Regions from separate parts of the Streptomyces collinus genome, predicted to be linked through region 2. Evidence: predicted binding sites of a transcription regulator. Region 2 holds the regulator's gene; the other holds the start of a gene.
What was found. Region 2 encodes HspR, which represses chaperone genes until heat shock. Its sites were predicted from a motif close to TTGAGNNNNNNNNNCTCAA; they were not measured.
Positions count from the first base shown of each region.

Region 1: the regulator HspR is predicted to act here: its motif matches at 13,803-13,821, upstream of lon (endopeptidase La).

Region 1 covers NZ_CP133771.1:5,941,717-5,956,491, forward strand. The annotation lists gene RFN52_RS27185 (zinc-binding dehydrogenase) at 1-643, shown strand, start outside; gene RFN52_RS27190 (HTH domain-containing protein) at 745-954, shown strand; gene RFN52_RS27195 (Clp protease N-terminal domain-containing protein) at 954-1,526, shown strand; gene RFN52_RS27200 (PadR family transcriptional regulator) at 1,546-2,613, opposite strand; gene RFN52_RS27205 (DUF4097 family beta strand repeat-containing protein) at 2,615-3,586, opposite strand; gene RFN52_RS27210 (hypothetical protein) at 3,680-4,513, shown strand; gene RFN52_RS27215 (DUF6104 family protein) at 4,993-5,172, opposite strand; gene RFN52_RS27220 (multifunctional oxoglutarate decarboxylase/oxoglutarate dehydrogenase thiamine pyrophosphate-binding subunit/dihydrolipoyllysine-residue succinyltransferase subunit) at 5,262-9,092, opposite strand; gene RFN52_RS27225 (sensor histidine kinase) at 9,374-10,483, opposite strand; gene RFN52_RS27230 (response regulator transcription factor) at 10,480-11,220, opposite strand; gene RFN52_RS27235 (spermine/spermidine synthase domain-containing protein) at 11,356-12,033, opposite strand; gene RFN52_RS27240 (rhomboid-like protein) at 12,205-12,996, shown strand; gene RFN52_RS27245 (GNAT family N-acetyltransferase) at 13,009-13,668, opposite strand; gene lon (endopeptidase La) at 13,844-14,775, shown strand, end outside.
Region 2 covers NZ_CP133771.1:4,693,624-4,708,398, reverse strand. The annotation lists gene RFN52_RS21425 (Rieske (2Fe-2S) protein) at 1-100, opposite strand, end outside; gene RFN52_RS21420 (helix-turn-helix domain-containing protein) at 471-1,430, shown strand; gene RFN52_RS21415 (helix-turn-helix transcriptional regulator) at 1,460-2,503, opposite strand; gene RFN52_RS21410 (sugar ABC transporter substrate-binding protein) at 2,704-3,810, opposite strand; gene RFN52_RS21405 (heat shock protein transcriptional repressor HspR) at 4,089-4,538, opposite strand; gene dnaJ (molecular chaperone DnaJ) at 4,544-5,731, opposite strand; gene grpE (nucleotide exchange factor GrpE) at 5,765-6,421, opposite strand; gene dnaK (molecular chaperone DnaK) at 6,418-8,274, opposite strand; gene RFN52_RS21385 (MraY family glycosyltransferase) at 8,369-9,388, opposite strand; gene RFN52_RS21380 ((Fe-S)-binding protein) at 9,673-11,991, shown strand; gene RFN52_RS21375 (hypothetical protein) at 12,173-12,607, opposite strand; gene RFN52_RS21370 (peptidase inhibitor family I36 protein) at 12,714-13,379, opposite strand; gene RFN52_RS21365 (nucleotide sugar dehydrogenase) at 14,500-14,775, shown strand, end outside.

The DNA of each region.
Region 1 (14,775 bases), 1.2 Mb from region 2:
CGCCGAGCAGGTCTCCGTGCCGACCTGGAACATCCTGCCCAAGCCCAAAGAGCTCTCCTTCGAGGAGGCCGCCTGTCTGCCCACGGCGTGGCTGACGGCGTACCGGATGCTGTTCACCAATGCGGGGGTCCGGCCCGGTGACTCCGTGCTGGTGCAGGGCGCCGGTGGTGGGGTCGCCACCGCGGCCATCGTGCTGGGCAAGGCCGCCGGGCTGCGGGTCTTCGCCACCAGCCGGGACGAGGCCAAGCGGAAGCGGGCCCTGGAGCTCGGGGCCGTGGAGGCCGTGGAGTCGGGGGCGCGGTTGCCTCAGCGGGTCGACGCGGTGATCGAGACCGTCGGGGCTGCCACGTGGTCGCACTCGGTGAAATCGCTGAAGCCCGGCGGCACGCTGGTCATCTCCGGTGCCACCAGCGGCGACCGGCCCTCGCACGCGGAGCTGACCCGGATCTTCTTCCTCGAACTCAAGGTCGTCGGATCCACGATGGGCACGAAGGACGAACTGGAGGATCTCCTCGCGTTCTGTGCCGCGACGGGAGTGCGGCCCGTCATCGACGAGGTCATGCCCATGGACCGTGCGCGGGAGGGCTTCGAGCGGCTGGCTTCGGGCGAGCAGTTCGGGAAGGTCGTGCTGACCAGTCCCTGAGTCCTTGCGAAGGTGTGTCGACGGCCGGTCCCGGGTGGGCCGGCCGTTTTCGTATGTCAATCGTGGTTGACGCGGGCGGGGTGTCAACGTAGGTTGACGGTATGACCGAAGCAACCGATCTGGCCGAACGCGCCGGTGACCGTGATCCACGGGTCGGCCTGCGGGCCGTCGCCGCGCTGCGCCGGCTGCTGGAGCAGTTGGAAGCCGTGCAGGTGCGCAACGCGCGCAACCAGGGCTGGTCGTGGCAGGAGATCGCCACCGAACTCGGTGTGAGCAGGCAGGCCGTGCACAAGAAGTACGGGAGGCATTGATGTTCGAGCGGTTCACGAAGGACGCCCGCGACGTGGTGAAGGGCGCGTACGCGTACGTGGACGGGCGTGACGAGGGCGGGCAGGTCGTGGAGCCGGAGCATCTGCTGCTGGCGCTGCTCGACCGGGAGGGCAGCCGTGGCTCCTTCGCGCTCGCGGCTCTCGGGCTCGGTGAGCGGCGGGAGTCCGTGCGGGAGGCCTTGCGTGAGGCGCGGCGGCGGGCCGGACTGACGCAGGCCGAGACCGACGCGCTCGCCGGGCTGGGGATCGACGTGGAGGAGATCGTCGCCCGGGTGGAGGAGGCTCATGGGGTCGGCGCCCTGGCCGGTGACCGGAAGGACAAGCGGTGGTGGTCGGGGCGTACCTCCTTCGGCCGGGGAGCCAAGGACGTGCTGGAACGCTCCCTGCGAGTCGCCCTCGCCCAGCGGGACCGGCACATCGGGGACGAGCACATCCTGCTGGCCCTGACCCTGCGCCCCGGTGTGGCGGCCGAGGTCCTCGCCGACCACGGGGTGACGTACGAGCACCTGGTGCGGGTGCTGTACGGCAGTGGGGGCGAGGCCAAGGCCGGCTGAAGGCTGAGCCCCGGGCGCGCTACTTGCTCTGTGTGCGCAGGAGGGCTCCTATGTGGGCCGCCGCCGTCGACAGATGGCGGCGGGCGTCGCGCAGCTGGTCGGGGGTGACGCCGTGGTCGCGGGCCGCGTCACGGATGTCGTCCCGGAAGCGGTCGAGCAGGCGGTCCAGGTCGCGGGCCGGGTCGCCGGTGGAGTCCGCGGCGTCCTCATGGGCCCAGGCCGGTTCGTAGGCGGCGGGGAAGTCCTCCCGGGGATGTGCGTGGCTCGGCTCCTCGGCGGACCTGCCGGTGCCGGGCCAGTCGAAGCCCAGGTCCTTGCCGAAGTCCTTGCCGTAGTCCTTCCCGAACTCGCCCACTTCCTTGACCAGTTCGGTCAGGCCCTCGCGCAGGCCCGTCGGCCAGTCGCCGCGGGCGAAGTGGTCCTGCACCTGCTCCTGGACGCGGCGGGTGATGCGCTGCACCTGCTCCTGGGCCTGTGCCCGGGCCTGTTCCTGGGCCTCCTTCGCCTGGCGGCGGGCGCGTTGGGCGTCCTCGCGGGCGCGGCGGCTCTCGTCCTTCGCCCGCCGGGCCTGCTCCTTCCACTCCTGCCGGGCGCGGCGCATCTCCTCCTTGGCGATGCGCCAGGTCTCCTTGTCGCCGTATTGCGAGAAGTCGCCGTGGGGGGCCCCGGCCGTGCCGTCGTCCCTGGTGCCGGTGTCCCGGCGGGCCTCGGTCGCCGCCGCCCGCATCTCGCGGCGCAGGTCGCCGGCGGCTCCGCGCACGTCGGCCTGGATCTCCGCGGCCAGTTCCGCGACGGACTCCCTGATCTCCAGCTCCAGGTCGGCCAGCTCGCCGCTGCGGTCGGCCAGTTCGGCGCGGCCCGCGTCGGTGATCGAGTAGACCTTGCGGCCGCCTTCCGTGGTGTGGGTGACCAGTCCCTCGGTCTCCAGCTTCGCCAGGCGCGGGTAGACCGTGCCCGCCGACGGTGCGTACAGCCCCTGGAAGCGCTCCTCCAGCAGGCGGATCACCTCGTAGCCGTGGCGAGGAGCCTCGTCCAGCAGCTTCAGCAGGTAGAGGCGGAGGCGGCCGTGGGCGAAGACGGGGGGCATGTCAGAGCACCTTCTTGTCGGTCGTACCGTCGGCCGGGACGGTGGTGGGGGCATCGCCCGGGCCGGAAACGGAATTGTCTCCCGAGCCGCTCTCCGGACCGCCCGCCGGGGCTGCCGCCGCGCTGCTTCCGGCGGGCGGGGTGTCTCGCGGCGCGCCGTGCTCGTCCTCTCCGGCCGGGCGGCGCAGCAGGGCGATCGAGCCGGAGACGGTGGTGGCCCGCAGCTTGCCGGTGCCCGCGCCGAGGCGGCCCGTGATCTTGTGGGCGCCCCACTGGCCGTGCACCCGGAGGCCGTCGAAGGCGTTGGAAACCGAGCCGCTCGCGGTGTTCGCCTCGACCTCCGTGTCCGCCGGGTACGGCAGCCGGATCGCGATCTCACCGGAGACGCTGGTCAGCCGCACATCCGTCGGGCCGTCCGGGTCGAGGTCGACGATCATCGAGCCGCTCACCGAATCCGCCCGCACGGAGGGGCCGGAGCCCTCGACCACCGTGAGGTCGCCGGAGACGGAGTTGAACCTGAGGTCGCCGGTCACGTCCTGGGCCTCCAGGCTGCCGGAGACCGTGTCGGCGCGGACCGGGCCGGAGAGGCCCACGAGTGTCGTGTCGCCGGTGACGCCCTTCACCACCGACGGGCCCTGGATGCCGGAGATCACGGCTGCCGCGCCGACCACACCCACCTCCACGCGGGTGCCGGCCGGGACGGCCAGGGAGACCACCGCGCTGCGGCGCCAGCCCTTGCGGTCCAGCCACTTGAGGAAGCCCTTCCAGGGCAGGTCCTCGTAGGCCACCGTGAGGACGCCGCCCTGCTGGGTCACCACCAAGGGCGGCCCCTCGATCTCGGAGATCTCCAGGCGGGCGGAACCTTCGTCCGTGCCCACCACGTTCACCGTTCCGTTGACGAGACGCACGTGCAGATCGCTCACGGGCTCGTCGAAGGTGAGCTTCCTCGGTTCCGTGACGGACCACTCGGACATGGTGCAGACCTCCCCGTCTCGACGCGCCATATCGCGTCCTCTCGTTTTCACGATATATCGCGGTCGGGGAAAGTCAAGACACCCGTTCTGACCATGTCGACGGAAGCCGCCCGCACCGGTCCCGCAGCCGGGGCGCTGTTGTTGTGCCGGGCGGCGCCCGGGCGCGTGGCCCCCGTCGCCGATCTGCTGCGCGAGCCGATGCAGCTCACGCCCGCGGGCGACGCGTGGAGCGTGCTCGTCCCCGAGGGCCGGCCCTGGCAGGACGGTGCCGAACCCGTCGACCGCGTGGCCACCGGCTGGGCCACGGCCCTCGCCGTCGGCGCTCCCTGGCCCGTCCTCGCCCTGTGGTGGGACACCGACCACGCGGGCTTCACGCTCGCATCCGGCTTCCGCCGCCCGGTCGGATTCGTCTGGCTCGCGAGCGGTGTCCCGGCCGGGGAGGACGAGGCGATGCGCACCTTCGCCGCACGGATGGGCCTCGACCCCGTCCCGGACGTCCGGGATCTCTACCGGCTGACCGAACCCGACTCGGCGACCGACGCACGCAGCCGTCTGCGCGGCCTGCTCGCGGTCCTCGCACGCGCGGGCGTCTCCCTGCCCGCGGAACTGGCCCCCGGCGAACCCGCCGGCCGCCTCCGGGAGGCCGCAGCCCGCCGCCTGGACAGCAGGCCCGTCGAGAGGCCCGGCCGGCCCGAGGCGGGCGCGGAACACGACCCCGTCGGCCACCACACACGCCTCGGCCCCTGGATGCCCTGGACGGGCAGTCCCACGGCCCGCGCCCTGGCCCTCGCGCAGCTGGCGGCGGGCCTGCCGCTCCTGGTCAGGGGCCTGCGGCGGCGGGGCGGCGGCTGGGCCACGGCCGGGGCCCTGCTCCTCGCGCACGGCGCACTGGGTCTGACCTACGGCCTCGCGCGGCGGCGCGACTGACGCCTGGAGCGGCCGGGGCCGGTTCCGTCCTACGGCCCACGCGCCCGTGCGAGTGATGCCCCGGAGCGGCTGGGGCCGGTCAGATCTACGACCATGCACGCCCCCGGGGGCTGACCCCCCGGAGCGGCCGGAGCCGGCCAGTCCTATGGCCTCACGCCCGTGTGAGTGATGCCCCGGAGCGGCCGGGGCCGGGGTCGGGCCTGCGACTTCACGCGCCAGCGAAGGACGTCCCGGAGCGGCTGGGGCTTGTCAGATCTACGATCTCGCACGCCCCCCGGGGCTGACTCCCCGGAGCGGCCGGAGCGAGCCGGTCCTATGGCCTCACGCCCGTGCGAGTGATGCCCCGGAGCGGCCGGGCCGGGGTCGGGCCTGTGACCTCACGCGCCAGCGAGTGACGTCCCGGAGCGGCCGTAGCCGGTCAGACCTGGGACCTCACCCGCCCGCGTGGGACTGACGACCGGAGCGGCCGCAGCCGGTCCCTACTCGTCGTCCTCGTCGTCCAGCCGGGCGAGCCATGTCGCCAGCCGCTCCACCGGTACCTCGAAGTCGGGATTGAGATCGACGAACGTCCGCAGCTGCTCGGCGAGCCACTCGAAGGTGACTTCCTCCTCGCCGCGCCGCTTCTCCAGTTCCTCGATGCCACGGTCCGTGAAGTACATGCCCCCAAGGATATGTGCGCGCAAACGGCCGGGCCGCACCCCCCGAGCGGGGGATGCGGCCCGGCCGCGCACGAACTGCGCGAAGGCGCTTACGCCTCGAACACCTCACGCACCAGCTGCTCCTGCTCGGCCTGGTGCCGCTTCGCGGAACCCACCGCCGGGGACGAGCCGTGCGGGCGCGAGATGCGCCGCAGCCGCTCGCCGTGCGGGACGTCCGCGCCGACCGCGAGGTCCAGGTGGTCGATCAGGTTGAGCGCGATGAACGGCCAGGCACCCTGGTTCGCCGGCTCCTCCTGGGCCCACAGGTACTTCTCGGCGTTCGGGTACTTCTTGATCTCCGCCTGGAGCTCGGCACCCGGCAGCGGGTACAGGCGCTCGATGCGGATGATCGCCGTGTCCGTGGCACCGCGCTTCTGACGCTCGGCCTCAAGGTCGTAGTAGACCTTGCCGGCGCAGAAGACGACCTTCTTGACCGCGGCCGCGTCGACCGAGGAGTCACCGATGACCGGCTGGAACTGTCCGGTGGTGAACTCGTCCGCCTTCGCCGCCGCCGCCTTCAGACGCAGCATCGACTTCGGCGTGAAGACCACCAGCGGCTTGTGGTGCGGGTTGTGCACCTGCCACCGCAGGAGGTGGAAGTAGTTCGACGGCGAGGTCGGCATGGCGACCGTCATGTTGTTCTGGGCGCACATCTGGAGGAAGCGCTCCGGACGGGCCGAGGAGTGGTCCGGGCCCTGGCCCTCGTAGCCGTGCGGCAGGAGCAGGACGACACCGGAGGTCTGGGCCCACTTCTGCTCGGCCGACGAGATGAACTCGTCCACGACCGTCTGGGCGCCGTTGACGAAGTCGCCGAACTGCGCCTCCCACATCACGAGCGCCTCGGGGCGGGCCAGCGAGTAGCCGTACTCGAAGCCCATCGCCGCGTACTCGGAGAGGAGGGAGTTGTAGACGTTCAGCCGCGCCTGGTCCTCGGAGAGGTACTGCAGCGGCGTGTACTCCTCGCCCGTGCTGCGGTCGATGATGACCGCGTGGCGTTGGCCGAACGTACCGCGCTGCGAGTCCTGGCCGGCCAGGCGGACCGGCACGCCCTCCAGCAGGAGGGAGCCGATCGCGAGGGTCTCGCCCATGCCCCAGTCGATCGTGCCGTCCTCGACCATCGACGCCCGGCGCTGCAGCTGCGGCAGCAGACGCGGGTGGACGGTGATGTTGTCGGGGATGTTGACCTGGGACTCGGCGATCCGCTTGACGACCTCCGTGGTCACCGCGGTGTTCACGGCGACCGGGAACTCGGCCTGCGGGTCCGTGGACTCGACCGTACCCGGCTGGGACGTGGCCTCACGGACCTCCGTGAAGACCTTCTCCAGCTGGCCCTGGTAGTCCTGCAGCGCCTGCTCGGCCTCTTCGAGCGTGATGTCGCCGCGACCGATGAGGGACTCGGTGTACAGCTTGCGCACCGAGCGCTTCTTGTCGATCAGGTCGTACATCAGCGGCTGGGTGAAGGCCGGGTTGTCCGACTCGTTGTGACCGCGGCGGCGGTAGCAGATGAGGTCGATCACCACGTCCTTGTTGAACGCCTGGCGGAACTCGAAGGCGAGCCGCGCGACGCGGACCACGGCCTCCGGGTCGTCGCCGTTCACGTGGAAGATCGGGGCCTCGATCATGCGGGCCACGTCCGTCGCGTACATGGAGGAACGCGAGGACTCGGGGGCCGCGGTGAAGCCGACCTGGTTGTTGATGACGATGTGGACCGTGCCGCCGGTGCGGTAGCCGCGCAGCTGCGACATGTTCAGGGTCTCGGCCACCACGCCCTGGCCCGCGAAGGCCGCGTCGCCGTGGATCGCCACCGGCAGGACGGTGAAGTCCGTGCCGCCCTTGCCGATGATGTCCTGCTTGGCGCGCGAGACGCCCTCCAGGACCGGGTCCACCGCCTCCAGGTGCGAGGGGTTCGCGACCAGGGAGACCTTGATCTGCTCGCCGTCCAGGCCCGTGAAGGTGCCCTCGGCGCCCAGGTGGTACTTCACGTCACCGGAGCCGTGCATCGACTTCGGGTCGAGGTTGCCCTCGAACTCGCGGAAGATCTGGGCGTACGACTTGCCGACGATGTTGGCGAGGACGTTCAGGCGGCCGCGGTGGGCCATGCCGACGACGACCTCGTCCAGGCGGGACTCGGCGGCCGAGTCCAGCACCGCGTCCAGCAGCGGGATGACGGACTCGCCGCCCTCCAGGGAGAAGCGCTTCTGGCCGACGTACTTCGTCTGCAGGAAGGTCTCGAAGGCCTCCGCCGCGTTCAGCCGGCGCAGGATGCGCAGCTGCTCCTCGCGCTCCGGCTTGGTGTGCGGGCGCTCGACGCGGTCCTGGATCCACTTGCGCTGCTTCGGGTCCTGGATGTGCATGAACTCGATGCCGGTGGTGCGGCAGTACGAGTCGCGCAGGACGCCGAGGATGTCGCGCAGCTTCATCATCGACTTGCCGGCGAAGCCGCCGACGGCGAACTCGCGCTCCAGGTCCCAGAGCGTGAGGCCGTGCTCGGTGATGTCCAGGTCGGGGTGCTTGCGCTGCTGGTACTCCAGCGGGTCGGTGTCGGCCATGACGTGGCCGCGGACCCGGTAGGAGTGGATCAGCTCGAAGACGCGGGCGGCCTTCGTGACGTCGTCGTCGTGGCTGGCGTCGATGTCCTTGAGCCAGCGGACCGGCTCGTAGGGGATGCGCAGCGCCTCGAAGATGTCGTCGTAGAAGCCGTTCTCGCCGAGCAGCAGGTTCGCGACGATCCGCAGGAACTCGCCGGAGGCGGCGCCCTGGATGACCCGGTGGTCGTAGGTCGACGTGAGCGTCATGACCTTCGAGATGCCGAGCTTGTTCAGGGTGTCCTGGGAGGTGCCCTGGAACTCCGCCGGGTAGTCCATGGAGCCGACGCCCATGATCACCGACTGGCCGGGCATCAGGCGCGGCACGGAGTGGACGGTGCCGAGGCCGCCGGGGTTGGTCAGGGAGACCGTCACACCGGTGAAGTCGTCCATGCCCAGCTTGCCGTCGCGGGCGCGGCGGACGATGTCCTCGTAGGCCTGCCAGAACTCGAAGAAGTTCAGCGTCTCGGCCTTCTTGATGCCCGCGACCACGAGCTGGCGGTCGCCGTTGGGCTTGACCAGGTCGATCGCGAGGCCGAAGTTGACGTGCTCCGGCTTGACCAGGGTCGGCTTGCCGTCCTTCTCCGCGAAGGAGTAGTTCATCGACGGCATGGCCTTGATGGCCTGCACCATCGCGTAGCCGATCAGGTGCGTGAAGGAGATCTTCCCGCCCCGGGCGCGCTTCAGGTGGTTGTTGATGACGATGCGGTTGTCGAACAGCAGCTTCACCGGGACCGCGCGCACGGACGTGGCCGTGGGCACCTCCAGCGAGGCGTTCATGTTCTTCGCGACCGCGGCGGCGGGACCGCGCAGCACGACCTGCTCGGGGCCCGAGGGGGCCTCGGCGGCGGGCTCGGCCTTCTTCGGGGCCGCGGCCGGCTTGGCGGCGGGCTTCGCGGCCGGGGCGGCCTGCGCCGGAGCGGGGGCCTGGGCCGGGGCCTGCGCGGCGGGCTTCGCCTGGGCCGGAGCCGGGGCGGGCGCCGGAGCGGCGGCGGGCTTCTCGGCCGCCGGGGCGGGGGCCTGCGCGGGAGCGGCCGGAGCGGCGGCGGGAGCGGTGGTGGTCCCCGCGGCCCCCGCGGCCGCGGTACCCGCCGGAGCCGAGGCGGCAGCCGCCCCCGGCTTGTAGTCGGCGAAGAAGTCCCACCAGGCTCGGTCTACGGAATTCGGGTCCTGGAGGTACTGCTGATAGATCTCGTCGACGAGCCACTCGTTGGCACCGAACGACGCGGCAGGGTTCTTCCCCGCTTGGTCGGTGTCGGTCGAGATGCTCGAGTTACTGGGGGACTGTGGCGACACGGCGGCAACCGCCCTCTTCCGCTTCACAAGATGATGGACAGCGGGAATCAAGGCTACGCCCCCTGGACGGGGAAGGTCAGGTCGGGCCGGTGCAACGTCGTGCAAGTCACATCTGGAACCGTGTTTCGGGGCTTGAAATGGCGGGAAACAAGCGTGGTTCCGCTTAGCGAGGGAAGGGCGCGGCACGGCCCCTGGCGCCGATGGCGCGGGCCTGTGCCTGATCACACGTGTCCGTCAGCGCGGACGCCCGTGGATCTTGTGGCTCCGCTTCGAACTTTACGTCAACTTGCCACAGATGACAGTCCCGGAAGAGTGACAAGAATCCGGCAACCCCGCTCGGATTCGGCCACTCCGATCCGGCCCCCGTGCAGGTCCACCGCCCAGCGGGCGATCGCCAGGCCGAGCCCCGTGCCGCCGTCGCTGCCCGGCCCCTGCGGCCGCTTGGCGCTGCCGCGGTTGAACCGCTCGAAGACGCGGTGCCACTCCGACTTCGGAATGCCGGGGCCCTCGTCCAGGACCTCCAGCTCCAGCGACTCCGGCAGCGGGCCGCGCCGCGCCTTGACCGTCACCCGGCCGTGCGGCGGGCTGTGCTTGACCGCGTTGTCGATGAGGTTGGCGACGACCTGGTGGATGCGCTCCGGGTCCGCGTGCGCGGTCAACTCCGGTGGGTGGACGTCGAGGTGCAGATGGACGTCCGTACGGGTGTGACTGCCCGAGCCGGTGGCGATTCCCGCGCGCACCGAGGCGACCATGTTGGCCTCCTTCAGCACGCCCGACAGATACGGCCACACCTCGAACCGCCGCTGCTTCAGCGGGACGACGCCGTTGTCCAGGCGCGACAGGTCCAGCAGCGTCTCCACCAGCCGGCCGAGGCGCTCGGTCTGCTTCAGCGCCGTGCGCATGGTCTCCGGGTCGGCCTGCGTGACGCCGTCGACGATGTTCTCCAGCACCGCGCGCAGTCCCGCGATGGGCGTACGCAGCTCGTGCGAGACGTTCGCCACCAGCTCCTTGCGCTGGCTGTCCTGGGCCTCCAGCTCGTCGGCCATGGCGTTGATCGTCACGGCCAGGTCGCCCAGCTCGTCACGGCGGTTCTCCCGCGTGCGGCGGGTGTAGTCGCCCTGCGAGATGGAACGGGCGACCGCCGTCATCTCGTCCAGCGGTGCCGTGAGCGAATGCGCCACGAACTGCGTAATGAGAAGCGTGGCGATCATCGAGAAGACCGTGATGAAGCGCAGCTCCGTCTTCGTATGCACCGCGATCACCGACAGGCCCGTGGTGATCAGCACCGAGATGACGACCAGCGCGCCCAGCTTGGTCTTGATCGAGAACGGGCTCACCCCGCCCCAGGGGTTCTCACCGGGGTTTTTCCGTGCGGCAGGCCCGCCGCTCATGGCGTCGGGGTCTCCAGGGCGTAGCCCACGCCGTGCACCGTGCGGATCCGCTCGGCGCCGATCTTCCGGCGCAGCGCCTTGATGTGGCTGTCGACCGTGCGGGTGCCGGAGGCGTCCGCCCAGTCCCAGACCTCGGCGAGCAGCTGCTCACGGGAGAGCACCGCGCGCGGGGTGTTGGCGAGGCACACCAGCAGATCGAACTCGGTGGGCGTGAGGTGGACGTCCTCGCTGCGCACCCGGACCCGGCGCTGCGCGTGGTCGATCTCCAGCTCGCCGAGACGCAGGATGCCGGAGCGGGGCGTGGCCGCCGCGATGGCGGCCCGCTCCACGCGGCGTAGCAGCACGTGCACGCGCGCCGCCAGCTCCCGCATCGAGAACGGCTTGGTCATGTAGTCGTCGGCGCCGACCCCGAGACCGACCAGCATGTCGGTCTCGTCGTCGCGCGCGGTGAGCATCATCACCGGCACCGGACGGGCGGCCTGCACGCGTCGGCAGACCTCCAGACCGTCGAAGCCGGGCAGCATGATGTCGAGGATCAGCAGGTCCGGCTGCCACGCCTCGGCCGTGTCGACCGCGGCCGGGCCGTCACCCGCGGTTTGCACGAGGAATCCCTCGGCCCGCAGGCGGGTCGCGATGGCGTCCACGATCGTCGCGTCGTCCTCGACCACCAGGACCCGGCGCTGTGCGCCCGGAGTAGCCGTCGCCGAACCGTTGTGGGAGGTCTGTGTCTGCTCCATCGCCCGCCCCTGGGGTGTGCTTTCCGGAATCAGTGGGGTGATTCCTTCTGACTGGCTATGCCTGCGCATGGTTGCGATTGACGCTTGAATGATCGGCGTCAGGGGAGCAGCGTACGGGGAGTCAGTACGCCTTTGCTATCCAGGGCTGATGGCGAGGTGCACGACGTCCGGAACGCCCCGGGCAACCGGGATCTCTTCGGTACGCACCTGTTGGAACCCGGCATTCCGCAAGGTTCCCTCGAATTCCGGAGACGGCTGGGCGGACCAGACGGCCAGAACCCCGCCCGGCCTCAACACCCTTGCACAGCTTGCCAGTCCGGCCTCCCGGTAGAGATTTCCGTTGCCGTCCGTGACGGTCCAGTCCGGCCCGTTGTCGATGTCGAGGCACAGAGCGTCGTACGTGTCGGATGTCTCATTGACGTGTGCGACGAGATCGGTCTCGACGATTTCCGTGCGGGGGTCGCTCAGGGCCCGGGCGGAGAGCGCGGCGAGCGGGCCGTCGCGATGCCATTCGACGATCGCGTGCTCGCGTTCCACCACCGTGATCCGCCCCCAGCGCGGGTCCGCCGCGGCGTGCGCGAGGGAGAAGCCGACGCCGAGTCCGCCGATCAGGACGTCGGGGCGCTCCCGGCCGGCCAGGGCGTCCCGTGCCGCGTCGACCAGCCGCCGCTCCGAGCGGCCGTCGGAGGTGTCCATCAGGAAGCAGCCGTTGGCGATGATCTCCAGCCGGTCGCCGTGCCGGCGCAGCACCACCTCGCCGTGCGGCCCCTCGCGACGGTCCAGGACCTCGGGAATGTCGTACGGGATAGGCATGGGGGCATCCTCGCAGGGGAGGGGGTTGCGGCGCCCGGCATTTCCCCGCGGCCCGGGCGGGACGCGGGGCGAGGCTTTCGGGTTGCTGTGAATCGGCTTTCGCGTGGCGCGGATCACAGACAGCGGGGGGTCCGGGGCGAAGGCTGGGACCTGACGGAAGGAGCGCCCGCTGTGGAACGGACCGCGCCGCCCCACGAGACGGCCTCAACGGCACCGCCCGTAGCCGACGTGCCGGCGCTGCTGGACGGAATGCCGCGGCAGCGGGGCCCGTACGACACGGCGGATGCGGGAGTACGGGAGCCCGTCCCGGCGGCCGTGCCCCGGCTGCGGGCGCTCCGCCCCTGGCGGCTGCTGCCCACCCCCACGGGAACGCCGTTCACCTTCGCCTACGCCACCCTCCTCTGCCTCACCTCGCTGATCGCCGCCCACGCCGACCCGGCCCTGGTGCACGCGCTGCTCCAGGGCTCCAGCACGGACGTGGCGCACCTGGTGCGCTCGCCGGAACTGGTCCTGATCGGCAGCGCGCTGTGGGTCGCGGGCGGGGTGACCTCGCCCTTCGCCATCGCCTTCGTGCTGGTGCTGACCGCGCTGGAGCGGCGCATCGGGAGTCTGCGCACGGCCGGTGTCTTCCTGCTCGGGCACGTCCTCGCCACCCTCGCGACCGAGGTGCCCGTGGGGCTCGCGGTGCTGGCCGGGCACCTCCCCGGCAGCTCCCTGCACCGCCTCGACTACGGCGTCAGCTTCGGTGTCGCCGCCGGCATCGGTGCCCTGGCCGGTCTGCTGCCGCTCTGGCTGCGCCTGCCGCTGCTGACCGCCTTCGGCTGGATGCTCCTCCAGGACCTGCTCGCCTTCACCGACCCGATGACGAACTGGGGGCACCTCATCGCCCTGGGCATCGGGATCGCCACCTGGCCGGTGGTCCGGCGCTGGTACGCCACGCGGCTCGGCCCGGCCGGGGGCTGAACGCGGGGCCTCTCAGTCCCGGGCGGCGGCGGGCGGGGCGTACTTGGCGCTGGTGAGCGGGGCCACGACCGTCCAGCCCAGCGCCTCGTAAAGCCCTCGCCCCGCGGGCGTCCCGGCCAGGACGCCCGTCCGCGCGCCCTGCCGGACCGCGACGTCCTGCAGTGTCCGCATGACGAGGCTGCCCATGCCCTTGCGGCGGTGTTCGGGGGCCGTCTCGATCTGGTCGACGACGGCGGTCTCGCCCGTCGGGGTGATCTGGCCGCGCGCCGCCAGGGACCCGTCCGGCGCGGCCACCATCACCCGGGTCACTCCGCCGCGGGACCAACTGCGCAGCCGGTAGCCGTCGGGAGCGGCCGGAGCGCTCCCGGCCGTCAGCGGAATCGTCATCAGGTAGCCCGGCTCGGGGTCGATCCACCAGTTCTCGTCCAGCCAGCGGGAGACCACCGACGGGTCGCGGAAGGCCTTCAGCCACACCCCGTGCCCGGTCACGGCTCCGGCCACCTTGCGGACGGTCGTCTCGTCGAGGCCGTCGCCCGTGGCGCCGAGCACGTGCCGGGTGACGTGCCCGTGCATCCCCATGTCGATCGTCCAGCCCCACGGCTCCGTCGTGGGCGGAGCGGCCCCGCGGGACACGACCCATCCGTTCACCCATGCCTGCACGGTGCCGTCCATGTCATCCCCCTGTAATGAGCGCACTGCCGAGCGGTCTATTACTCACCGGACCTTACGCGTCCTCCCGTCCCCGGCGTCACAGGTGATCGCTGACAGCGAACGGCGGGTGGGGAACAACCGGGCGCCCCCGAGCATTGAGTCGGCATAGCTCAACTTGACTGCCGAAGGGGAGATCATGGCTTCGACGTCCACACCGCTCACCCTGCCCGTGCTGCCGCTCGACGGCGAGGTCGTGCTGCCCGGCATGGTGGTCCCGCTGGACCTGAGCGACTCCGAGGTCCGTGCCGCGGTGGAGGCCGCTCAGGCCGCTGCCCGCACAACACCCGGAAAGCCCCGGGTACTCCTGGTGCCACGCATCGACGGGACCTACGCCAACACCGGTGTCCTCGGCACCGTCGAACAGGTCGGCCGGCTCGCCGACGGCGACCCGGGCGCCCTGATCCGCGGCCGGAGCCGGGTGCGCATCGGCGCGGGGACCACCGGGCCCGGTGCCGCCCTCTGGGTCGAGGGGACCCGCGTCGACGAGACCGTGCCGGAGCCCTTGCCCGGTCATCTCGCCGAACTGGTCAAGGAGTACAAGGCCCTCGCCACCGCCTGGCTGCGCAAGCGCGGCGCCTGGCAGGTCGTCGACCGGGTGCAGGCCATCGACGACGTCTCGGCGCTCGCCGACAACTCCGGCTACTCGCCGTTCCTGACCACCGACCAGAAGGTCGAACTGCTGGAGACCACCGACCCGGTGGCCCGCCTCAAGCTAGCCACCCAGCAGCTGCGCGATCACCTCGCCGAGCAGGACGTGGCCGAGACCATCGCCAAGGACGTCCAGGAGGGCGTCGACAAGCAGCAGCGCGAGTTCCTGCTGCGGCGTCAGCTGGAAGCCGTCCGCAAGGAGCTGCGCGAGCTGAACGGCGAGGCAGGCAAGGACTCCGCCGAGGAGTCCGACGACTACCGCGCCCGCGTGGAGGCCGCCGACCTGCCCGAGAAGGTCCGCGAGGCCGCCCTCAAGGAGGTCGACAAGCTGGAGCGGTCCTCCGACCAGTCGCCCGAGGGCTCCTGGATCCGCACCTGGCTCGACACGGTCCTGGAGATGCCGTGGAACGAGCGCACCGA
Region 2 (14,775 bases):
TGTGGGGGATGGCGGTGACCAGGTCGATGAAGTGCCAGCCGGAGCGGTAGGCGGTGGCCATCTCGCGTCGGAAGGAGCGGTCGTCGGGTGGAGTGGTCACGGTCAGCTCCCGGATCCGGCTGCCCCGGAGCTCGGCCAGCTGCTGTTCTCCGCTCCGTGAGTGCTGTTCACGGCGACGGACGGCCAGCTGCTGTTCGCCCGAACCTCGTCCTTCACATCGGAGAAGCCACTCAGCGCACCAAGGGCTACAACGGCGGAGAAGGCGGCGACAAGCACCGAGCGAAGCATTCTGTTACGCATAGTCGGCTTCGTCCTCACTTGAAGGTCCCCTTTTCCCCCGTCGAGTACGACGATGGCTCATTCGGGCACGTCATGGCCACACAATCGATGCATCATGTTCCTGCATGTTCAGGACCCTGGGGGGTGGAGATTTGACATCGAATCGGACTAAGGAGACACATCCCCATGCGATGACCCAGTGGTGCGACGAGGGCGGCCGTCTGTATGCCGCCGCACTGCGCGCCGGACGCATCGCACGCGAGGACGTGGCGCCCGCTCCGTGCCTGATGGAGTTCGCCCTGCTCCACCCCGACCCGGACGACCCGAGCTGGCTGCGGCCGGTGCCCCCCGCGGTCGCCCTGTCCCGGCAGCTCAACCCGCTGGAGCAGGAGATAGCCGACCGCCGGCGCCTGGCGACCGGCCTCGCCGAGACCTTCGAGCCGTTCATGGCCCTCGGCACCCAGCTGGCCGCCACGAGTGACGCCATCACTGTGCTGGAAGGCGGCGAACGAATCAACGCCGCGCTCAACATGGCCACTCTGCAATGCCAGACGGAGATGCTCACCGTCCAGCCCACCGACCGGATGTCCGAACGCAGCCTCCTGCTCGGCCTGGAGCGCGACCGGCCGCTGATCGAACGCGGTGTGCGCATCCGCACCCTGTACCAGCACACCGCCCGCTACAACCCCGAGCAGCTGGCCTACGCCGCCCAGCTCTCCAACGGCAAGGCGGAGTACCGCACCATCGACGAACTCGTCGAGCGCCTGATCATCTGCGACGAGTCCGTCGCCTTCATCCCCGCCCGCGACGATCAGCAAGTCGCCCTGGAACTGCGCCACCCCGGTCTGGTCCGCTACCTCATCAAGCTCTTCGAGTACCTGTGGGACCGGTCGGTTCCGCTCAGCACCGGCACACCGTACGAGACCGCCCGCGACGGCATCACGGAGATCCAGTACTCCATAGCGAAGCTCCTGGTCGAGGGACACGTCGACGAGGCCATCGCCCGGCGCCTCGGCATGAACGTGCGCACCTGCCGGGCCCACATAGCCAAGCTGGCGTCCGCCCTCGGCAGCGGCAGCCGTGCCCAACTGGGGTACCTCATCGCCCAGTCCGGCATCCTGAAGCAGGACGACGAAGGAGCCGCCGGTTGATCTCAGGGGCGGGACTCAGCTCGGGTATCTCATCGGGCGGTCCGGGATCCCTGATCAGGGACGCTGAGGGTCGGGGAGGCGGCCGAGGGGGGCGGGCCGTCGAGGCCGGCCTGGGCGATGCGTACGCCGAGTTGCGTACGGCTCGCCGCCCCCAGCGTCTCCGAGAGACGCGCGATGTGTGCCCGGCACGTCCGGACGCTTATGCCCAGCCGTTCCGCGATGACGGCGTCCTGGTGCCCTTCCGCCAGCAGCGCGGCGATCGACTGCTCCCGGTGGGAGATGCCCTCGATGCCGGTGTCGGGGAGCGGGGCCTTGAGGGGGATGGCGAGACGCCAGAGCCGGTCGAAGACCGTGACGAGGTACTCGACGATCGCCGGATGCCGTAGCTCAAGGGCCATCGTGCGGTCGGTGTTGGCGGGGATGAACGCCACCGTCCGGTCGAAGAGGATCAGCCGGTCGATCACCTCGTCCAGCGTGCGCGCCTCCACCGCGTCGCCCATCAGCTCCAGATAGGTCAGCAGCCCCTGCCCGTGCCGGGCGACATGCGTGTACAGGTCCCGCATCCGCACGCCCCGGCCGCGCAGCGCCAGCGCCCGGTGCAGCCCCTCGGAGAGCTCCGCCTCGCGGCGGATGCCGCCGGGCTGGACCGTGAGCACCTCGGTGGTGCACGCCTGGGTCGCCTCGTCCATCGCGGCCTGGATCCGGGCGAGTCCGTCCAGGACCCGGATCGCGGGGCCCTCAGCCGTCGGCGCGGCCGGCCTCACCTGGCGGCCCAGTCCGGCGTACCACTCGACGGCCGCGACGGCCGAACCCACCCGCCGCTGGCTCGCGCTGACCTCGTCGTGCATCCCGCGCAGCAGCCGGGTCATGACCTCCTGCGGGGAGGTCGGCAAAAGCCAGTCCATGTCGTCGGGGTCCGGGTGCAGCAGGGCGAGTTCCAGCAGGCAGGGCACCGGATCCGCGTCCCGGCGCGGCACCCGGCCGCGCCGTACGGCCCGGGAGTACACGCGGTCCCCGGTCTCGCACAGCCGGTCGGCACCATGGGGATGCTCATCCGCCCCGTGCCCGGCCATCGCCCATCCCACCCCCGGTTTCGCCGTCTTTCCGCAGCGCAACTATGCGCGGACGGGACGTGCTCCGCAACACGGCTCCCCGCGCGGCGGCCACCGGAATCCACCGGTACGCACCGGTATCTCCGGGCCTCGGAGGGTCCTGTCGCGGCAGCCCGGCAGGGGGGTGGGTGAGCCCGGCCCGGTGCGCGCCGGGGGCGCTGCTACTTCAGGCCGATGGCCCGGCACGCCGCCTTGTACTCGGCCGTGCAGATGTCCGACAGCTTGTAGATGTCGTCCGCGACCACCGTGTCCTTGATGTTCTCCTTGGTGAGCGCGACCACGGGCACGAGCTGGGCCGGGATGGCCTTGTGCGTGGGGCTGTCGACCTTGTCGCGGGTGAGGGCGGCGAACTGGATGTCGCGGCCCTGGACCTTGGCGACCGCCATCTCCGCGGCGTTCTCCGCCTCCTGCGGGTAGGACTTGTACACGCTCATGTACTGCTCGCCGCTGATGATCCGCTGCACCGCCGGCAGCTCCGCGTCCTGCCCGGTGATCGGCGGCACCTCGGTCACGCCCGCGGCCTTGAGCGCCTTGAGAATGCCGCCCGCCATGCCGTCGTTGGCGGAGTACACCGCAGCGATGTTGCCCTTGCCGATCTGCCGGATCGCGTCGGCCATGTTGGCCTCGGCGTTCTCCGGCTTCCAGTCCTTGGTGTCGAAGGACTTGGCGATCGCCACCTTGCCGTTCAGCTCGGACATGGCCCCCGCCTTGAACTGCTTGGCGTTCGGGTCCGTCGACGAGCCGTTCATCATGACGATCTTGTCGGAGAGGCTCGCCTTCTCGCCGATGGCCTCCAGCAGGGAGCGGCCCTGGACCTCGCCGACCAGCTCGTTGTCGAAGGAGATGTACGCGTCGATCGGGCCCTCGGCCAGCCGGTCGTAGGCGATGACCGGAATACCGGCCTCCTTCGCCTTCTTCACGCCGCTCGCGATGGCTTTGGAGTCCACGGCGTCCAGCAGGATCACGTCGACCCGGTCGTCGATCATCTGCTGCATCTGGCTCGCCTGCTTGTCCGCGCTCGCCTCGGCGTTGGCGTACTCGACGCGTCCCTTGTCGTTGGTGAGCGACTCGACCTTCGTCTTGATGATCGGGTAGTCGAAGTTCTCGTAGCGCGTGTTGGCCTTCTCCGGCAGCAGCAGACCGACGGTGATGTCGTTGCCCTTCGCCGGGCTCGCGTCGTCACTGCTCCCCGTCGCATTGAGCACGCCGCAGCCGGCGAGCGTGACGGAGATCGTGGCGGCTGCCACGGATATGGCGATACGACGCATGCGGGGCTCACTTCGCGTGTGTTTCGGACGTGGGCGCAGCTTTGGTGCCCATGTGACTGAAAAGCCAACGCGGACGCGCCCTCAGCGTCAAGCGGAACCACTTAACGAGATGACAACACCACGCTCCGCAGCAGTTGTGAAGACTCTGCGGAATCACCTTCAAGTGGCGCGCACCACGCGGTCATCCACGGGAGGCCCAGCGAAACCGGGGCAAGGTGCACCAAACAGACGAAAAGGGCCGGGAGTCAACTCCCGGCCCTTCCCCGTGCGTACGCGCGTCAGTCGGACTGCTGCCGCTTGGGCCGCCACACCACCAGCGCGCTGGTCTGCTGCACCTCCTGGTACGGCACCAGGTCACGGCGGTACGACGCGTGCACCGCCGCCTCGCGCTGGCGCATGGCCGCCGCCGCGCCGTCGAGCGCGTCCTGCATCTCGGCCACCCGGGCCTGGAGCGCGGCGACCTGGTTCTCCAGTTCGATGATGCGCTTGATACCGGCCAGGTTGATGCCCTCGTCCTGCGACAACTGCTGGACGGTGCGCAGCAGTTCGATGTCACGGGCCGAGTAGCGCCGCCCCCGGCCCGCGGTGCGGTCCGGAGAGACCAGGCCCAGGCGGTCGTACTGGCGCAGGGTCTGCGGGTGCAGGCCGGACAGCTGGGCCGCCACCGAGATGACGTAGACCGGGGTCTCCTCGGTCAGTTCATACGGGTTGCGTCGACGACCGTCCATCTGACTCATGCTCCCTTCGCGGCCTGGAACAGATCCGCCCGCGGGTCCTCACCCGCGGTCGCCTCGCGATACGCCTCGAGTGCGTCACGAGCCTTCCCCGCCAGGTCCTTCGGAACACTCACCTCGACGGTGACCAGGAGGTCGCCGCGGGTGCCGTCCTTGCGGACCGCGCCCTTGCCCCGGGCGCGCATGGTGCGGCCGTTGGGCGTGCCGGGGGGCAGCTTCAGCGTGACGGGCGGGCCGCCGAGCGTCGGCACCCGCACCTCGCCGCCGAGGGCCGCCTCGGTGAACGTGACCGGGACGGTGACGGTGAGGTTGTCGTCCTTGCGGCCGAACACCGGGTGGGTGTCGACGTGCACGACGACGTACAGATCGCCCGCCGGGCCGCCGCGCTCGCCCGGCGCGCCCTTGCCGCGCAGCCGGATCCGCTGGCCGTCGCTGACGCCCGCGGGGATGCGCACCTGCATGGTCCGGGAGGACTTGGCCCGGCCGCTGCCCTTGCAGACCTCGCAGGCGTGCTCCGCGATCAGGCCGCGGCCCTTGCAGTCCGGGCAGGGGTCGGTGAGGGAGAAGCCGCCGCCGCTGCCCCGGGCGACCTGCCCGGTGCCGACGCAGGTCGGGCACACGCGGGGTGTGCCGTTCTTGTCGCCGGTGCCGGAACAGGCCTTGCAGGGGGACTGCGACGACATCCGCAGCGGGACGGTCGCGCCCTCGATCGCCTCGGTGAAGCTGAGCGTGACCTCGGACTCGATGTCCTGGCCGCGCCGGGGGTGCGTACGCGTCCCCGGCCCGCCCGCGCCACCGCGGTTGAACAGGCCCCCGAAAACGTCACCGAGTCCGCCGCCGAAGCCGCCGGCTCCCTGGCCGCCGCCCTGGGCGCCGCCTCCGAAGAGGTCGCCCAGGTCGAAGTTGAAGGAGCCGCCCGCGCCGCCCGGCCCCGGGCGGAAGCCGCCGTTGCCGAAGAGGGCGCGCGCGTCGTCGTACTCCTTGCGCTTCTTGGGGTCGCCGAGGATGTCGTTGGCCTCGGAGATCTCCTTGAAGCGCTCCTCCGCCTTGGCGTTGCCCTTGTTGGCGTCCGGATGGAACTCGCGGGCGAGCTTCCGGTAGGCCTTCTTGATCTCGGCCTCGGTGGCGTCCTTGGGGACGCCGAGGACCTTGTAGTAGTCCTTCTCGATGAAGTCCTTGGTGCTCATCCTCGACGCCCCTCCTTCCCTTCGTCTGTGACGTCAGCCCTCGTCCGGGCCACCGCTCTCCTTGTCGTCGGCGTCGGCGGACTCGTCCGCCTTGACCGTCTGCGCCCCCGGCTGGGGTTCGGCCACGGCCACCCGCGCGGGGCGGATGGTGCGCTCGCCGATCCGGTACCCGGGCTGCAGGATCGCGACGCACGTCGTCTCGGTGACGTCCGGTGCGTAGCTGTGCATCAGGGCTTCGTGGATCGTCGGGTCGAAGGGCTCGCCCTCCTTGCCGAACTGCTGCAGGCCCATCTTCGCCGCGGTGCTCTCCAGCGATTCGGCGACGGACTTGAAGCCGCCGACGAGTTCGCCGTGTTCGCGCGCGCGGCCGATGTCGTCGAGCACGGGCAGGAGCTCGGTCAGGAGGTTCGCGATGGCGATCTCCTTGACCGCGATCCGGTCGCGCTCGACCCGGCGGCGGTAGTTCTGGAACTCGGCCTGGAGGCGCTGGAGGTCCGCCGTGCGCTCACCGAGCGCCGTGCGGGCCTGGTCCAGCTGGGCCACCAGGGCCGCGTCCTGGCCCGTGTCCCCGGCCGGGGCCGCCCCCTCCTCCGCGGAGGGGGAGGCGGCCTTCGGCTCGGCGTCTTCGGAGGTGGCGCCGGAAGGGACGTCGGGCTGCTGCTCGTCGAAGCCCGGGGTCTCCTCCGTCACGCGGCACCGTCCTTCCGGTCCTCGTCGACGATCTCGGCGTCGACGACGTCGTCGTCGGCGGACTTGGCACCACCGGCCGCGCCCGCGTCATCGGCGGGACCACCGGCGGCCTGGGCCGCACCCGCGTCCGCGTACATGGCCTGGCCGAGCTTCTGCGAGACGGCCGCGACCTTCTCGGTGGCGGTGCGGATCTCGGCGGAGTCCTCGCCCTTGAGCTTCTCCTTCAGCTCGGCGACGGCTTCCTCGACCTCGGTCTTGATGTCGCCCGGGACCTTGTCCTCGTTGTCCTTGAGGAACTTCTCGGTCTGGTAGACGAGCTGCTCGCCCTGGTTGCGGGACTCGGCGGCCTCGCGGCGCTTGTGGTCCTCCTCCGCGTACTGCTCGGCCTCCTGGCGCATGCGGTCGACCTCGTCCTTCGGCAGCGAGGAGCCGCCGGTGACGGTCATCTTCTGCTCCTTGCCGGTGCCGAGGTCCTTCGCCGTGACGTGCATGATGCCGTTGGCGTCGATGTCGAAGGACACCTCGATCTGCGGGACGCCGCGGGGCGCCGGCGGCAGACCGGTCAGCTCGAACATCCCGAGCTTCTTGTTGTACGCCGCGATCTCGCGCTCGCCCTGGTAGACCTGGATCTGCACGGAGGGCTGGTTGTCCTCGGCGGTGGTGAAGATCTCGGACCGCTTGGTCGGGATCGTCGTGTTCCGCTCGATGAGCTTGGTCATGATGCCGCCCTTGGTCTCGATGCCGAGGGACAGCGGGGTGACGTCGAGGAGCAGGACGTCCTTGACCTCGCCCTTGAGGACACCGGCCTGCAGGGCGGCGCCGATGGCGACGACCTCGTCCGGGTTGACGCCCTTGTTGGCGTCCTTGCCGCCGGTCAGCTCCTTGACGAGCTCGGCGACGGCGGGCATACGGGTCGAGCCGCCGACGAGGACGACGTGGTCGATCTCGCTGATGGAGATGCCGGCGTCCTTGATGACGTTGTGGAACGGCGTCTTGCAGCGCTCCAGGAGGTCCGCGGTCAGCTGCTGGAACTGGGCGCGGGTGAGCTTCTCGTCGAGGTGCAGGGGGCCCTCGGCGGAGGCGGTGATGTAGGGCAGGTTGATCGAGGTCTCGGTGGACGAGGACAGCTCGATCTTCGCCTTCTCGGCGGCCTCGCGCAGACGCTGCAGGGCCATCTTGTCCTTGCCCAGGTCCACGCCGTGGCCGGACTGGAACTGCTGGACGAGGTAGTCGACGACGCGCTGGTCCCAGTCGTCACCACCGAGGTGGTTGTCACCGTTGGTGGCCTTCACCTCGACGACGCCGTCGCCGATCTCCAGCAGCGAGACGTCGAAGGTGCCGCCACCGAGGTCGAAGACCAGGATCGTCTGGTCGTCCTTGTCGAGGCCGTACGCCAGGGCGGCCGCGGTGGGCTCGTTGACGATGCGCAGCACGTTCAGGCCGGCGATCTCACCGGCCTCCTTCGTGGCCTGGCGCTCGGAGTCGTTGAAGTACGCCGGGACGGTGATGACCGCGTCGGTCACCTTCTCGCCCAGGTAGGACTCGGCGTCCCGCTTGAGCTTCTGGAGCACGAAGGCGCTGATCTGCTGCGGGTTGAAGGGCTTCCCGTCCAGCTCGATCTTCCAGTCGGTGCCCATGTGACGCTTCACGGAGCGGATGGTCCGGTCCACGTTCGTGACCGCCTGGCGCTTGGCCACCTCTCCGACGAGCACCTCACCGTTCTTGGCGAAGGCGACGACGGACGGCGTGGTCCTGGCGCCCTCGGCGTTGGTGATGACGGTGGGCTCGCCGCCCTCCAGAACGCTGACGACGGAGTTAGTCGTGCCCAGGTCGATGCCGACCGCACGTGCCATGGTTGATTCCTCCAGCTGACTTGAGTGGAACGGACTCAAGTGTGCACGACGGCCCCCAACCGGTCAACAGAGCTGAGTCGGGCAGGCTCAACTCTTATCCGTTCCTTACACGCAATGGGCTGCTGACCTGCGGCGATACGCTCCGTCGAGGTCCGCGCACAGGGACACGCGAGAGGGCGAACACCACCACGAGTGCCCCTCCCGCCACCCACCACAGGGCACCGGAGCCGATCCGGCCGGCATGCGCGAGTACCCCGACGAGCGCCCCGGACAACGCCCCCGTTCCCAGCAGCAGACTCGCCCCCGGCGCGGTCAGCCCGAGCCGCCGCAGCCGGTGCGCGAGATGATCGGGCCCACTGCGCAACACCCCCCGACCGCCCAGCCGCCGCGCCCCCAGCACGAGCACGGCATCGGCACCCACCAGTGCGGTCAGCGCGAACAGCACCCCCGCGCTCTCCACGACCCCGGACCCGGCCCGGGCGTACACGGCCCCCACGGCGATCACGAACCCCGCGGACAGGGACCCGCAACTGCCCAGCCCCACACGCGCGGGGTGCCAGTTGTGCAGCAGGAACCCGGTCAGGGCGGCGGCCAGCACGCTCATCGCCCCGGCCACCCCGTCCATCCCCACGACGGCCGCACAGGCCGCCACCCCGAAGGCGGCGACGACCCCGGCCGTACCCGCCAGCCCGTCGGCGTGATCGAGCCCCCGCAGCCCGAACGCCACCGCCACCACCCACACGACGGCCAGCAGCCCGGTCCCCACCCCCGTCTCCCCGTACGGCACGACACACGCGGCGGCCACGCCGGTGCCGGCGGCCAGCACCCGGCGCCGCAGCCGCCACACGTCGTCGACGAGCCCGAGCAGGGCGACGGCGCCCGCGGCGGCGAGCACCCCCGGCGTCCCGTCGGCGGGCGGCGCGAGCCCCAGCCATTCCCCGGCCCCCACGACCAGCCCGGTGACGAGCACGACGGCGACGCCCCCGGACAGCGGCACGTCCCGCTGCCGCCGTCGTTCGACCAGCCGCAGCCGCAGGGCGGGGGCCCGCAGGGCGGCCGAGAGCAGGGCGGCGAGGAGGAGGGCGGTGGCGGCGGCGGTGATCCCGTAGAGCACGGATATAAGGTAGGCGAGATTATGACAATTCGGTACGAATAACACGAGGAGATGCCGTCGGGATCGCGACGGGACGGCACCGGATTCGGTCCGGATCCGGTCCGGATCCGGTCCGTTTCTGAGGCAACCCTCAGCGATTCAGATCACTGCCCACCCGGCTACAGTGCGGCGGAGGATGAGGGTAGTCTCAGACGGACTGCATAAGTTACCGCTTAGTAATTTCGGGGAACCCTGCAAAACGACAGGTCACCCGACGAAACCCCTCGCAGGCCCGAGGAGCCCCCATGCAACTCGCCGCGATCATCGTGTCGCTGGTTCTGACCGTGGTCGGCGTCGCGCTGCTCGCACGCGCGATCGGCCAGTTCGTCCGGTACTTCAAGCTGGGCCAGCCGGTCCCCGCCGGTACCCGGACCGACAACCCCTACCAGCGCAGCGTGACCCTGGTGAAGGAGTTCCTCGGCCACACGCGCATGAACCGGTGGGGCATCGTCGGTGTCGCCCACTGGTTCGTCGCCGTCGGCTTCCTGACGCTCCCTCCGACCCTCGCCCAGGCCTTCGGCCAGCTGTTCCAGGCCGACTGGGTGCTGCCGGTCATCGGTGGGTTCCTGCCGTTCGAGCTGTACATCGAGTTCATCGGCGTGATGACGATCCTGGGCATCGCGGTGCTCATCGCGATCCGCCTGCTGAACCTGCCGAGCCGCCCGGGCCGCAAGTCCCGCTTCGCCGGCTCCAAGGCCGGCCAGGCGTACTTCGTCGAGTACGTCATCCTCACCATCGGCCTGGCGATCTACGTCCTGCGGGGCCTGGAGGGCGCGCTCCACCACGTCGACCACTACGAGGCGTCGTACTTCGCGTCGTACCCGCTGGTGCTCGCGTTCAAGGGGCTGAGCGTCTCCGCGCTGCAGAACCTCGTCTACTTCGTCGCGATGATCAAGATCGGCACCTCGTTCGTCTGGATGATCGTGGTGTCGCTCAACACCAACATGGGTGTCGCCTGGCACCGCTTCCTGGCGTTCCCGAACATCTGGTTCAAGCGCGAGGCGAGCGGCGGCACCGCCCTCGGCGCGCTCCAGCCGATGACGTCGGGCGGCAAGCCGATCGACTTCACCGACCCGGGCGACGACGACGTCTTCGGTGTCTCCCAGGTCGAGCAGTACTCCTGGAAGGGCCTGCTGGACTTCTCCACCTGCACCGAGTGCGGCCGCTGCCAGTCGCAGTGCCCCGCCTGGAACACGGGCAAGCCCCTCTCCCCCAAGCTGCTGATCATGTCCCTGCGGGACCACGCGCACGCCAAGGCGCCGTACCTGCTGGCCGGCGGCGGCAAGACGATGGAGGGCGAGGAGAAGGCGTCCGAGGAGGCCCTGAAGGACGTCCCCGCCGCGGCCCTCGCCGAGGCCGAGCGCCCGCTGGTCGGCACCGCCGAGGAGAACGGCGTCATCGACCCGGACGTCCTGTGGTCCTGCACCACCTGCGGCGCCTGCGTCGAGCAGTGCCCGGTGGACATCGAGCACGTCGACCACATCGTCGACATGCGCCGCTACCAGGTGATGATCGAGTCCTCCTTCCCGTCCGAGGCGGGCACGATGCTCAAGAACCTGGAGAAGAAGGGCAACCCCTGGGGCCTGGCGAAGAAGCAGCGCCTGGAGTGGCTCAAGGAGGTCGACTTCGAGGTCCCGGTCGTCGGCAAGGACATCGAGGACCTGTCCGAGGTCGAGTACCTGTACTGGGTCGGCTGTGCCGGCGCCCTGGAGGACCGCGCCAAGAAGACCACCAAGGCCTTCGCGGAGCTGCTGCACATCGCGGGCGTCAAGTTCGCGATCATGGGCGGCGACGAGAAGTGCACCGGTGACTCCGCCCGGCGTCTCGGCAACGAGCCCCTGTTCCAGGAGCTCGGCATGGAGAACGTCATGGCGCTGAACATGGCGTTCGGCGAGGAGATGGACGACGAGGGCAAGGTCGTCGCCGAGTCGGCGAAGCCCAAGTCCGCCAAGAAGATCGTCGCCACCTGCCCGCACTGTCTCAACACGCTCGGCAACGAGTACCCGCAGCTCGGCGGCGACTACGAGGTCATCCACCACACGCAGCTGCTCCAGCACCTCGTCGACGAGGGCAAGCTGATCCCGGTCACGCCGGTCGAGGGCATCATCACGTACCACGACCCGTGCTACCTGGGCCGCCACAACAAGATCTACACGCCGCCGCGCGAGATCATCGCGAGCGTCCCCGGCATCCGCAACGAGGAGATGCACCGCCACAAGGAGCGCGGCTTCTGCTGCGGCGCCGGTGGTGCGCGGATGTGGATGGAGGAGCGGATCGGCAAGCGCATCAACAACGAGCGCGTCGACGAGGCCCTGTCGGTCAACCCCGACATCGTCTCGACGGCCTGCCCGTTCTGCCTGGTCATGCTCACGGACTCCGTCAACGGCAAGAAGAACGACGGCAAGGCGAAGGAGTCCATCCAGGTCGTGGACGTCGCCCAGCTGCTGCTGGACTCGGTGAAGACGCCGGTCCCGGCGGAGGACGCCGACGACGACGGCGACGACGAGCCGCCGGCGGGCACGTCGGACTCGGAGAACGCGCCGGAGCCGGAGCCGGTGAAGTAGGCCGTTCTCGCGGTTCGTTCGCACATGGCGACGCCCCCTGTTCCGAGTCATCGGGCAGGGGGCGTCGGCGTTCACGGGGCGAGCTTGCGGAAGCCGGCGAGCCCCACCGTCCGAAGGCGGGCGGCGGTGCGGACCGCTTCCGTACGCTCCGGGCTCAGCCGGAGGCGGGTCGGCGCTTCGCTCAGAACTTGTGATTAGTGATCATTGCGTTGCCGAAGACGTCATAGACCGAGGCATACCCCTGGTCCGAGTCCTTCCACTCGCCGAACGCCTTCACGATCGCGGTCGCAGCCGCTTGCGGGTCCTCCACCTGGGTCTTCCCGCCCTCGATGTCGGTCGAGAGGTAGGCGTTGCCCGTCTTCTCGTTCCACTCTCCGATGATGCGCTGCACCCGCCCGACCGCTTCCTTCTCCTGCGCGGTTCCATGCGCTTCGACCCAGGAGCGGAACTCCTTGGCGTTCTCCTTCGACTTCGCCTCATTCGGATCAGCGGGAAGCTTTTCCACGACGCCGATCTTGTCGGGCTCCGCGGCACTGTCGGTGCTGCAGGCGGCAGTTCCGGCGATCAAGACAGCGCCGAGCGTGAGAACGGCAGCGGTGTGGGGGGTGCGTTTCACAGAGGTCTCCGTCGCATGCTTGGGCTGGATGCGAATGTCAGAGTACCGGCACCCCTGGAAAGGGGTGCCGGCACTGGCGAGTTGACTGAATCAGAACGTGCCTGAATCAGAACTTGATGGCGTCAGCCTTGTCGTTCCAGCTGCCACCGTAGGTGTAGTCGATGTTGGTGAAATTGGAATACAGGCTGTATCCGGCTCCCAGGAACAGGTGGGGGTCAGGAAGCCCGCTCCGGAAGTCGTACAGTTCGACTCCCCGCTGCGGTCGGTTGATGAAGGCGGACGAGGCCTTGTCCCGGAACGACGGCGAGTACTGGTCGAGGTGACGAGTCCTGGCCGTGTCGTAGGTGGGCCACTGCAGGCGCCTGCCGGAATAGTTCGAGTTCTGCCAGAGGCAGACGTAGCTGCTGGGGCAGTCCTGGTACCTCTGGATGGCCGCTTCCTTCGGGGCCACCATGGTCACGTTCTGCGTCGCCGCCGGCTTGGCCGCCAGCGCCCGCTTCGCTCCGGACCGGGCCTCCGCCGTGGGCGCGTGGGCAGCCAGGAACTTGTTGGCCTCGGTGTCGCTGTCGAAGCACTGCATCGTGCCGTCCTCCGACACCTCGGCGCAGATGTCCGCGCCGTTCCAGTCGGACGCCGGGTCGACCTTCTCGCCCTTGTAGTACATGTCGACCTTGTCGGCGGGGTCCACCGAGGCGTGAACCTTTGCCTCTTCCTCGGGCGTGAGGACGTCCGACACGATCCCGGGCCCCGCGCCCGGTTCGTCGGCAGCCATGGATGGAGCGACGGTGACGCCGGTCAGTGTCACCGACCCGATAGCCGCAATGGTCAGCATGGTGCGTATGCGCACGAAGATCCCCTAGTCTTCCGGTGCACGACAGAATTGGCTTGGGGAGGACACCACAGAGCGCCCGTCCTGGACGGTGGTCGAGCCGCGGTCAATACACGTCATTGAATGCTGCCGCGGCAGCGGAATACCCGACTCTGCGCATCAAGTGGTGAGCCGAGGATTCATCACCGAAGAACGTGAATGATCACCCGGCGGCATTGCCGAATCCAGACACACTGCTTCCCCCCGCTTCTCGATTCCGATCGACGGGGCCACTTGGTCGGAATGCCCCAGTCCGCTTCTGCTCACCTTGTCGCGATAGGGAGCGAAGCGTGAGTGATCGGAATCGAACGGAATGTAGCACAGCGATGGGCGGCACAACACGGAAAAGTTTCGGCCATGAGTGAGCTCGCATCCTCGCTTGCCGGCTCGACGTTTCACCGGCCGCGCCGAGGCCATGAGCGCGCCCCCCCGCCGGCGCGGACGCCTCGCCCCGTAGACCGCCCACGTCTCAGCCGGCGGCTGCGCCGAAGCCGCGCTCCCGACCGAACGCGCCTGCCACCGCTCGGTGTTGACGGCGCCAGGCGGGGCTTCCCTGGTCTGGGCCCACCGAGACCCGGGCGGACCGCGGGTAACCCCTGGAGGTGCGGAGCGGTGGTACAGGGGGGCGCAAACAGGGGCGCACGATATTCGCGACTGCACTCGGCCCGTCACTTCGAGGGCCGCCAACCCGCTCGCCGTTTGTGAAGATCACAAACGCCTACGAGCCCCCCAGGCTGGCAGTTGAGGCGGCGTCAGCCCCTAACCAACCCTGTCCTCGCCGCACTTCACGTATCGAAACAGTAAAGAGGGTTCCGTTCAGCGAATTTTTGTTGAACCATGAAGGTCCACAAATGAGGGGGGTTTGTGAAGATCACCGGTTGCGCTTTGCGCACGGTCGGGCAAGGGGGCCCGGCAGTCCGGTGACGCGGCGGTGGTGCCGTTCCCACGCCGCTTCTCACGCAGTACCACGCCACGGCGCCTGCTTCAGGAACAGGCGGCCGTACTTCAGGGGTGAGGAATCCACATGCACATATGTGTGCTGGGGCAGGGCTATGTCGGCCTGCCTCTGGCCGTGAGGGCCGCCGAGGTCGGGCACACCGTCACCGGCTACGAGCCCGACCGGGCGCGTTGCGAGGCGCTGGCCGCAGGTTCGTCGTACGTCGAGGACATCGGCGACGACCGGCTTCAGGCGGTGCTCGGCTCGGACACGTACTACGCGACCTCCGATCCGCAGGACCTCAAGGGGTTCGACGTCGCGGTCATCACCGTGCCCACGCCGCTCACCGACCGTGCGCCGGAC